3 regions of the Pseudomonas sp. Z2-11 genome follow, and region 3 is predicted to be linked to each of the others. Evidence: riboswitches for the same ligand, from Rfam matches in the RefSeq annotation. Region 3 holds a riboswitch; each other region holds the start of a gene.
What was found. Region 3 has a riboswitch for cobalamin ahead of cobO (cob(I)yrinic acid a,c-diamide adenosyltransferase). Riboswitches for the same ligand answer to the same signal wherever they lie in the genome.
Positions count from the first base shown of each region.

Region 1: linked by a shared signal. The riboswitch ahead of M1E16_RS17225 (CbtB domain-containing protein) and the one ahead of cobO (cob(I)yrinic acid a,c-diamide adenosyltransferase) in region 3 are both predicted to bind cobalamin.
Region 2: linked by a shared signal. The riboswitch ahead of cobW (cobalamin biosynthesis protein CobW) and the one ahead of cobO (cob(I)yrinic acid a,c-diamide adenosyltransferase) in region 3 are both predicted to bind cobalamin.

Region 1 covers NZ_CP096395.1:3,902,321-3,905,591, reverse strand. The annotation lists gene M1E16_RS17235 (cobalamin biosynthesis protein) at 42-446, opposite strand; gene M1E16_RS17230 (CbtA family protein) at 443-1,138, opposite strand; gene M1E16_RS17225 (CbtB domain-containing protein) at 1,150-1,338, opposite strand; cobalamin riboswitch at 1,436-1,656, opposite strand; partial or broken gene M1E16_RS17220 (MCP four helix bundle domain-containing protein) at 1,835-2,557, shown strand; gene M1E16_RS17215 (methyl-accepting chemotaxis protein) at 2,597-3,271, shown strand, end outside.
Region 2 covers NZ_CP096395.1:2,332,814-2,336,084, reverse strand. The annotation lists gene cobN (cobaltochelatase subunit CobN) at 1-817, opposite strand, end outside; gene cobW (cobalamin biosynthesis protein CobW) at 821-1,885, opposite strand; cobalamin riboswitch at 1,985-2,216, opposite strand; gene M1E16_RS10575 (glycerate kinase) at 2,296-3,271, opposite strand, start outside.
Region 3 covers NZ_CP096395.1:4,634,542-4,637,812, reverse strand. The annotation lists gene M1E16_RS20465 (PQQ-dependent sugar dehydrogenase) at 1-79, opposite strand, end outside; gene M1E16_RS20460 (hypothetical protein) at 289-873, opposite strand; cobalamin riboswitch at 1,033-1,247, shown strand; gene cobO (cob(I)yrinic acid a,c-diamide adenosyltransferase) at 1,330-1,941, shown strand; gene M1E16_RS20450 (cobyrinate a,c-diamide synthase) at 1,953-3,271, shown strand, end outside.

The DNA of each region.
Region 1 (3,271 bases), 730 kb from region 3:
GCATGAGCATCGCTCATGATTCCGGCGGCGATTATCGAGGGTTACGAAGCTGCCGCCAATGCCAGAGTGGCTTGCGCACTTTTCTGGCGGGTAATCAGCAGTCTCGCGGGCGAATCGCCCAGTTGATCGGCCAGGGCAAGGGCGACGCTTTCGGCGACGCCGTGGCAGCCCGTACGCTCGAAGGCGACCCGGGAACGCTGGCTGAGCTGGGTTTGATAACCCGCCAACTGCTCGGCAGTGAAGCAGGTCAGTGGCAGCGCCAATTGCTCGGCCAGCTCCAGCAGGCCCGGTTCGTCGTGCTTGAGATCGATACTGGCCAAGGCCTGTACATTATCGAGCGCAATGCCATGGGCCAGCAGCGTCTGCTCAAGCAATGCCCGCAATGCACTGGCCGGGCAACCGCGTTGGCAGCCCAGGCCGACCACCAGGATCGGCCCGCTATTCATGCGTCGTGACGAGCCTGGGCGCCACGGCGAAACAGCCAGGCGCTGATCAGGCCCAGGGCGAGCCAGAACGTGACATTGGTCAGTTGCGCGGCGACCTTGAACTGGCTTTCCAGCGCCTCGGGGGCCAGCATCGAATGGACTTCAGGCTGCGGCGCGCCGATGACGTGAGGCACCAGCAACGTCGCAACACCCAGCAGCTTCAGCAGCCACTGCCGGCCGAAGGCAATCAGGGCTATGCCGACCGCCGTGGACGCCGCCGTGCCGATCCACCACATCTGCCGCTGGGCCAGCTCAGCCGCCGCCGTGCCAGGCAGCTCCGGTGGCAGGCCAAGCGTTGGCGCGAGGACGAAGGTGACGTAGCCGGCCAGTCCCCAAAGCAAGCCCTGGGACGTACGCGTCGGCTCGCGCAAGGTGTACAGGCCCGCCAGCATCAGGGCGAAACCCACCGCGACCACCAGGTTGCCGCCCGTGGTGGCGAGCAGGCGTTGCCAGCCGTCTTGCGGTTCCCAGGCTTCGTCGTCATGGCTGTGGGCAGCGCCCGAGGCATGTTCATGGATTTCGCTGGCGGGGGCCTTTTCGTAGGTTTCGGCTTGCTGAATCAGCGGCGCGACCCACAGGCTTTGTAGAAGAGTCAACAGCAGGGCGGCCAGCAGCCCGCTGAAACCGGCAGTCCGAGCGATACGCTTGATCATGTCGTCAGGTCTCAGTGGCACGGGAACGCGGCGCTATGCCGGGTGTCGTGGGCCGCGTTGTGCACCGCTTCGATGTGGGAGAAACCGGCGAAGTAGACCAGGCCCGCACCGAGGATCGAGGCGAGGACAGCCGCGCTCAGGCGCTGGCTCAGGGTGACAGTGCTGCTGGTAGTACGGGCGGTGCTGCTGATGGTCGACATGGCGCTTCCCTCGGATTTGTCGGCGGGGAAGCGAGCGCAATGAAAATCCGGGCGAGGGCTCGCCAGAATTCGAACAGCGCCCGCCCACCGCGGGTTTGTTGAGCTTGAGTCATGGGCCGGTCTCCGGGCTCGCGAGGGGCTGGGCCGAAGCCTTGCCTGCAAGCGTCACCTTCCCATGCCAAGGCACAGTGGATTCGACGCTTCGCTCGCTTACCGTTGCGGGGGCAGCACCGGACTGACGTGGCCTTGGAGTAAAGCACACGATTCACCGGTTTCCCGTTTCACCCTGTGAAGGGCACCCGTAACTAGGCCGACAGGAGACCATGGGCGAGGCCGGGGCGTCAATCGCGGCTTCGCGCCGCTGACATCACGGAATATTTTCCATCTCCCCCTGCAAAAGCCTCAAGTCGGGCCGATAACGAGGCAGGCGTACCCACAATTATCCCAAACAATACGCCGGCGGCATGGACGCTCGACCACCATCCGAGGTCTTCCCATGTCCCTACGCAGCTTGAATATCGCCCCCAGAGCCTTTCTCGGCTTCACTGTCATCGCACTGCTTGTCGTCGTCCTCGGCGTGTTCGCCGCCAATCGCATGTCGGTCATTCGCCAGGCCTCGGTGGACATGGAACAGACCCAGGTGCCCAGCGTCAGCCATCTGGCCAGTGTGATGGAAAGCGTCCTGCGCATGCGCATCCTCTCGTTTCGCATATTGGTGAACCGTGACCCGGCCAGCCTGAAAGAGGCCGACGGGCGCATCGGTGTGCTGGTGGAAAAACTGCACAAGGCCAATAACAGCTATGCGGCGCTGCCGGCCACCCCGCAAGAGGCCGAGCTGTACAAGACTTTTTCCGCGACGCTTGCAAAGTATCTCGAGGCCCAGCAGGAAATGCTCCAGCTGTCGCGTCAGGACAAGATTGATCAGCTGCGCGCCCATATCAATACACGGATCAAGGAAGGCACCGACCTGATGGGCGAACAGCTCAACAAACTCATCGAGTTCAACGTGACCAGCGCCAGCGAAGCATCGGCCAAGGCTGGCGACTATTACACCAGCGCCATCACCGGCATCATCGTCGTCTCGGTCATCGCCGCGCTGGCGACCGTGTTGCTGGCCTTGCTCCTGACCCGCAGCATCGTCACGCCGCTGAACCGAGCGCTCGAAGCAGCCCGGACCATTGCCAGCGGCAATCTGGTCACCGTCATCGTCGACGACGGCAAGGACGAACCTGCGCGATTGCTCCAGGCCTTGGGCGCCATGCAGGGCAGCCTGCGCCAGACCATCGAGCAGATTGCCGGTTCCGCCACCCAGCTGGGCGCCGCCGCTGAAGAGTTGAGTGCCGTCACCCAGGAGTCTTCCCGTGGCTTGCAACGGCAGCACAGCGAAATCGAGCAGGCGGCCACTGCCGTCAATGAGATGACCGCCGCGGTCGAGGAGGTTGCCCGCAACGCGGTGTCCACTTCCGAAGCCTCGAACCAGTCCACCCAGGCGGCCCGGGAAGGGCGCACGCGAGTGGTGGAGACCGTCGATGCGATCCAGACTATGACCCACGACGTACAAGCCACCGCCGCGATGATCGAGGGCCTGGCAGTCCAGGGCCGCGACATCGGCAAGGTGCTGGACGTGATCCGCGCCATCGCCGAACAGACCAACCTGCTGGCCCTCAACGCGGCCATCGAGGCCGCCAGGGCCGGGGAGGCCGGACGTGGTTTCGCGGTGGTGGCCGACGAAGTCCGTGCCTTGGCCCATCGCACCGCGCAATCGACCCAGGAGATCGAAAAAATGGTCGCCGGCATCCAGAACGGCACCGGCCAGGCCGTGCAGTCGATGCAGCAAAGCAACCAGCGCACCCAAAGCACCCTGGAGCTGGCCCGTGGCGCCGGTGTGGCGCTGGAACAGATCACCCAGTCGATCCACCAGATCAACGAGCGC
Region 2 (3,271 bases), 2.3 Mb from region 3:
GGCTGGATTGGGCGAAGCCGGTGGTGTTTAGAATCACCCCCGCCGCTGCCTCGTCCAACCAATCTTCCACCTGTGCCAGACAACCTGGCTCCTTGAGGCTGGCCACGGCAATTGGCAGCGGATTGAGCCCCGCCGCTTGCAGGCGCTGGCAGAATACGTCGATGAAAGCAGTGTTCGCCGCTTGCAGGTGTGAACGATAGAACAACACCGCCGCCACCGGTTCGTCGGCGCGCCAGTCGGTTTGCCAATGATCGAGGGTCGCGTGGGTTTGTTCGGGGTGGTAGATCGCTGTGCGCGGCAAGGGCTCCGGTTCGGCCCACGGATAATCGCGCGCAAACCATTGGCTGCCGAGGTGATTGAAAAGGTTCAGGGCATTGGCCAATCCGCCCTGGCGCAAGAACTGCCAGAGCCGGTCGCGATCCTCGAACGCTACGTTGCTCAGGTCGCTGAGCTCCGGGTCGGGGCGATCATCCCCCGGCACCAGGATCAGCTTCACGCCGCGCGCGGCCAGTTCCATCAGGCGCTCGATGCCGTAGCGCCAATAGCCGATGCCACCGTGCAGCGACAACAGGATGACCTTGGCGTGGCGCAGTACGTCGTCGACATACAGGTCCACCGAGGCGTGGTTCTGCACCTGCATCGGGTTGGCGAGGCGAAACTGCGGGTAGTCGTCCGGCAACTGCCCCGCCGCTTCGGCCAGCAGCGCCAGGCTGGAATCGCCGCTGCACAGGATCACCAGCTCGGCGGGGGTTTGTCCGAGGTCGGCGATGTTGTCATCCGACACAAAACCGCCGGGCTGGGTCCTGAGCAGGTGCATGGCTTAGACGCTGAGGGCGGCGCGCAGCTGCGCTTCAAGCAGCCCGGCATCCAGCGCCTGGCCGATCAGCACCAGCCGCGTCACCCGCGCTTCGTCGGCGCCCCACTGGCGGTCGAAGTGCTTGTCGAAGCGCGTGCCGACGCCCTGAATCAACAAGCGCATCGGCTTGTTCGGGATCGCCGCGAAACCCTTGACCCGCAGCACGTCATGCTGGATCACCAGTTGCGTCAGCGCGTCCAGCAGCAGGCTTTCATCGGCCTGGGGCAGTTCGAGGGAGATCGAGTCGAAGGCGTCATGATCGTGGTCGTCATCATCACCGTCATGGTGGTGATCGTGGTGGCTGTGGCGACTGTCGATGTGCTCTTCGGAGCCGGCGCCCAGGCCGATCAGCACGTCCAGCGGCAGGCGACCGCTGCTGGCTTCGATGACCTTGACCGCTGGCGGCAATTCTTCGGCGACTTCCAGGCGGACTTTTGCCAGGTCTTCAGGGCTGATCAGGTCGGCCTTGTTGAGGATCACCAGGTCGGCGCTCGCCAGTTGATCGGCGAACAGCTCGTGCAGCGGCGATTCGTGATCCAGGTTCGGGTCCAGTTTGCGCTGGGCATCGACCTGGTCGGGGAACGCGGCAAAAGTACCGGCGGCCACGGCCGGGCTGTCGACCACGGTAATCACCGCATCGACCGTGCAGGCGCTGCGGATTTCCGGCCACTGGAAGGCCTGGACCAAGGGCTTGGGCAGGGCCAGGCCAGAGGTTTCGATGAGGATGTGGTCGAGGTCGCCGCGACGGGCCACCAGTTCGCGCATCACCGGAAAAAACTCTTCCTGCACGGTGCAGCACAGGCAACCGTTGGCCAATTCGTAGACCCGGCCGTTGGCTTCTTCTTCGGTGCAACCGATGGAGCACTGCTTGAGAATCTCACCGTCGATACCGAGCTCGCCGAATTCGTTGACGATCACCGCGATGCGCCGGCCCTGGGCGTTGTCGAGCATGTGCCGCAGCAAGGTGGTCTTACCCGAGCCGAGGAAACCGGTGACGATGGTGACGGGGAGTTTGGCCAGTGTTTTCATCGGATGCCCTTTGGCAAGGTGGCGGGCAAACGGGACGACAACCGCTGGCACAGACGCGCGCGGAAGATTTCGCCACCGGATCACCCCGCCCGGTTGTAGTGAGAATCTGTTGTCGAGGCAGGTCTCCTGGCTGACGGCGGGCCGGTCCACGCTTCATACAAAGCCTGGACCGACAATTTGCTGCGCCTTCCCGTGCGCCCGTTGAAAAAGGGCATGCACAGTGGCCTTGCAGAAACAGCACCGTTCACAGTTGCGGGGGCAGCCGCGGCTTGGACCGCGTTCCCTTCTTAGCTTCGGCGTACGCCAAAGAACCTCGAAGGCGCAAGGCTACGCAGGGTGCGCGGGCGGGTCAATGTCCTTGAGGCAAACTCCGGGGCCGGTGCCTCATCGTCGGCACCGGCACGGCCGATCTAGCGGGCCGCCACGCGCCAGAGCCGGGCGATGTCCCGCGCGCGCTCGGCCAACAGGCGTGGCGCATCGGTGCAGGCCTGTTGAAGTGTCATCGGCCCGTTCGCCAGGGCAAAGGCGGCATCGATGCCATGCTCATACAGCGCCTGGTAACCCTCCCCCAACGTGCCGGCAATGACCACTACCGGTACACCTTGGTGTCGGGCAATGCGGGCCACGCCAAAAGGCGTCTTGCCGCGCAGGGTCTGCGCATCGAAACGGCCTTCGCCGGTGATGACCAGATCGGCCCCGTTGATCGCCTCGGCCAGGCCGGTCAATTGCGCAACGACTTCCACGCCGGTGCGAAACCGGGCCTGGAGAAAGGCCTTGGCCGCGAATCCCAGGCCTCCGGCGGCGCCACTGCCCGGTTCGTCGCGCACGTCCCGGTGCAACGCCTGGGCGCAGTGCTCGGCGAAATGCCCCAGCGCGCGATCCAGTTGCTGCGCCTGCTCGGCAGAAGCGCCCTTCTGCGGGCCGAACACCGCTGAAGCGCCATGGGGCCCGCACAAGGGGTTATCGACGTCGGCGGCGATCTCGAAACGCACCCCGGCCAGGCGCGGGTCCAACTCGCTCAGGTCAATGCGCGCCAGTTTCCCCAGGGCCAGGCCGCCGGGCGGCAGCGATTGGCCCTGTGCGTCCAGCAGCGCCACGCCCAGAGCCTGCATCGCCCCGGCACCGCCGTCGTTGGTGGCACTGCCGCCGATCGCCAGGATCACGCGACGGGCACCCTCATCGAGGGCGGCGCGAATCAGTTCGCCGGTGCCGAAGGTGCTGCTGGAGCACGCGTCGCGCTGTCCCGGCGGCACCAGTTGCAGGCCGCTGGCCTCAGCCATCTCGATGATCGCGGTGCCGCTGTCGGGCAGCCAGCCCCAGCGGGCCTCGACAGCGGCGCTCAAGGGCCCGCGAACCAGGGCGCGACGCCATTGGCCGTTGCACGCC
Region 3 (3,271 bases):
CCTGCAATGTGGAAGACTCGCCACACGCGACAAGCCCCGTAGCCAGGGCAATGATTAACAGATGAGGTGGCTTGAGCATGCGGGCTTCCCTATGAGTGCATGTGGTTACTCATAGAGGAGCGTAGACGTGGGATGGTTCAACGGTGGGTAACAACAGTCAGGCAAACAGATTCCTTTGTGGGAGCGAGCCTGCTCGCGAAAGCGCTACATCCGGCAACATCGATGTCGACTGTTGCACCGTCTTCGCGAGCAGGCTCGCTCCCACATGTTTTCCCACAGATCCATGAATCAGCCGTGCGCCTGTTTCAGCAGCAGCGCAATGCCCGGATGATACTGGCCCGCCTCGTTGCGCAATTTGCGATAGGCGTAGGGGAAGTACCAGGCCACGGCGCAGGTGTTCTCCTTCTGCAGGTCGTCGATCATGTCCTGCAACTCTTCTGGCGTGGCGCTTTGCTGGGCTTTTTGCGGGGCAACGAACAGGCAGCCCAGTTTCAGGTCGCTGGCGTAGCTGATGCGCTTGGCGTCGCTGGCGGCTTCGAGCAAGGGTTGGGTCAGGTTCAGGTTGTTGACCTTCGGCCAGCGCTGGGTGGCCTGGATAAAGGCGCGCTCATCGGCGCTGGCAATGAACAGGTCGGCGCTGACGTTGCGTTCGCCTTCTTCGTTCTGCTTGCGCGTCGCTGCGTTCTGCAGCGTGACCATCTCAGCCATCCAGGCAGCGGCAGACAGCAACCCGAGGTTGGCTTTTTGATCATGCCAGTAGGGGGTGTCGTTATCGCCGCGCACGGCGTTGTAGCGATCGATACAGTCGAACCAGCGTTCCAGCACCGGGCGTAGAAACTCCAGCTTCGGATTGCTGATGATCATGCCTTGCATGCGTTTGCCCTCTTGTTCTTGTGATATCGGGTCGTAGTGTCTATTTGATATCACTTGCCGCAGCTTCACACAAGATCGCTGTCAGTTTATTGATCAGGGCCAGCCAACGAGCGGATACAGGTGGCGGCTTTAATTGACGCTCAATCCCCAACCCTCTAACCTTCGCGGCTTGTTTCAGGTGCTCTGTGGCGCGGTCGCGGCCGACAGAGTGAAACAGGGAAGCCGGTGAGCGAACGCGAACCCGGCGCTGCCCCCGCAACGGTAAATGAGTCAACGCTGTGCCTAGGCCACTGTGTCGCAAGACATGGGAAGGCGCGCAGCCAGGCATCACGCCGCTCATGAGCCCGGAGACCGGCCTGATTCATCCAACGGCATCACGGTGGGCGATGCCAGGCTCGCTGCCGTCCTTTTTTCTGCCCGCCCGCCGTTATCCAGTCCCAACGGAGAGCTCCCCTCATGACCGATACGCCCGATCGCGACGAACGCCACCTGGCGCGCATGCTGCGCAAGAAAGCCGTGATTGACGAGCGCATCGCCAATTCACCGAACGAGTGTGGCCTGCTGCTGGTGCTGACCGGCAACGGCAAGGGCAAGAGCAGTTCGGCGTTCGGCATGCTCGCCCGTGCCATGGGCCACGGCATGCAGTGCGGCGTGGTGCAGTTCATCAAAGGGCGCAACAGCACCGGCGAGGAGCTGTTTTTCCGACGCTTCCCGGAGCAGGTGCGCTTTCACGTCATGGGCGAAGGCTTCACTTGGGAAACCCAGGATCGTCAGCGCGACATCGCCGCCGCCGAAGCGGCCTGGGCGGTATCGCGGCAACTGCTCGGCGATCCATCGATTGGCCTGGTGGTGCTTGATGAGCTGAACATCGCTCTCAAGCACGGTTATCTCGATCTCGATCAGGTGTTGAGCGATCTGCAGGCCCGTCCGCCGATGCAACACGTGGTGGTTACCGGCCGGGGTGCCAAGCCGGAAATGATCGAGCTGGCCGATACCGTGACCGAAATGGGCATGATCAAACATGCCTTCCAGGCCGGCATCAAGGCGCAGAAAGGCGTCGAACTGTGAATGATGCTTCGATGACCAGCCGCCACTGTCCGGCGGTGTTGATTGCCGCGCCGGCTTCCGGCCAGGGCAAGACCACCGTCACTGCGGCACTGGCACGGTTGCATCGCAACCAGGGGCGCAAGGTGCGTGTGTTCAAATGCGGACCTGATTTCCTTGATCCGATGATCCTTGAGCGCGCCAGTGGCGCACCGGTCTATCAACTGGACATGTGGATGGTCGGCGAGCAGGAAAGTCGCCGACTGTTGTGGGAAGCCGCCGCCGAAGCGGACCTGATCCTGATCGAAGGCGTGATGGGGCTGTTCGACGGCACCCCGTCCAGCGCTGACCTGGCGCGCCACTTCGGCGTGCCGGTGCTGGCCGTGATCGACGGCACCGCCATGGCCCAGACGTTCGGCGCCCTGGCCCTGGGCCTGGCCCGTTATCAGCCGGACTTGCCGTTCGCTGGCGTACTGGCCAACCGGGTCGGCACCCTGCGCCACGCGCAATTGCTCGAAGGCAGCCTGACCGAAGGCCTGCGCTGGTACGGCGCGCTCTCGCGGGAAACCGGCATCGAGTTGCCGAGCCGCCATCTCGGACTGGTCCAGGCCAGCGAACTGAATGACCTGGACGTTCGCCTCGACGCAGCGGCCGAAGCACTGGCCAGCAGTTGTGAAGTGGCGTTGCCGCCCCAGGTCGAGTTCGCCGCGCCCGAACTGACGACCGTTGAGCCGTGGCTCGACGGTGTGCGCATCGCCGTCGCCCGTGACGAAGCGTTTGCCTTCACCTATGGCGCCAGCCTCGACCTGCTGCGGGCCATGGGCGCGCAACTGGCCTTCTTTTCCCCTATTCATGACATCGAACTGCCCGAGGCGGACAGCCTGTATCTGCCTGGCGGTTACCCGGAGCTGCACCACGTTGCACTGGCGCGGAACGTGCCGATGCTGACGGCGATCCGTGCCCACCACGCAGCCGGCAAACCGCTGCTCGCCGAATGCGGTGGCATGCTCTACCTGCTCGATTCATTGACCGACGTCGAGGGCAATCGCGCCGAGCTGCTCGGCCTGTTGAGCGGTGAAGCGCAGATGCAAAAGCGCCTTGCGGCCTTGGCGTTGCAATCAGTCGAGCTGCCGGAAGGCACCCTGCGCGGGCATACCTATCATCACTCCTTGACCAGCACTGAACTTGAGCCGATCGCCCGTGGGCACAGCCCGAACGGTGGGCGAGGGGCTGAGGCGGTTTTCCGCCTGGGGCGGATGACGGCTTCCTATGTGCATTTTTACTTTCCGTCCAATCCCGGGGCGATTGCCGCGTTGCTTGCGCCCGATCCTGGGGGCGTCTTCGCGAGTAGGCT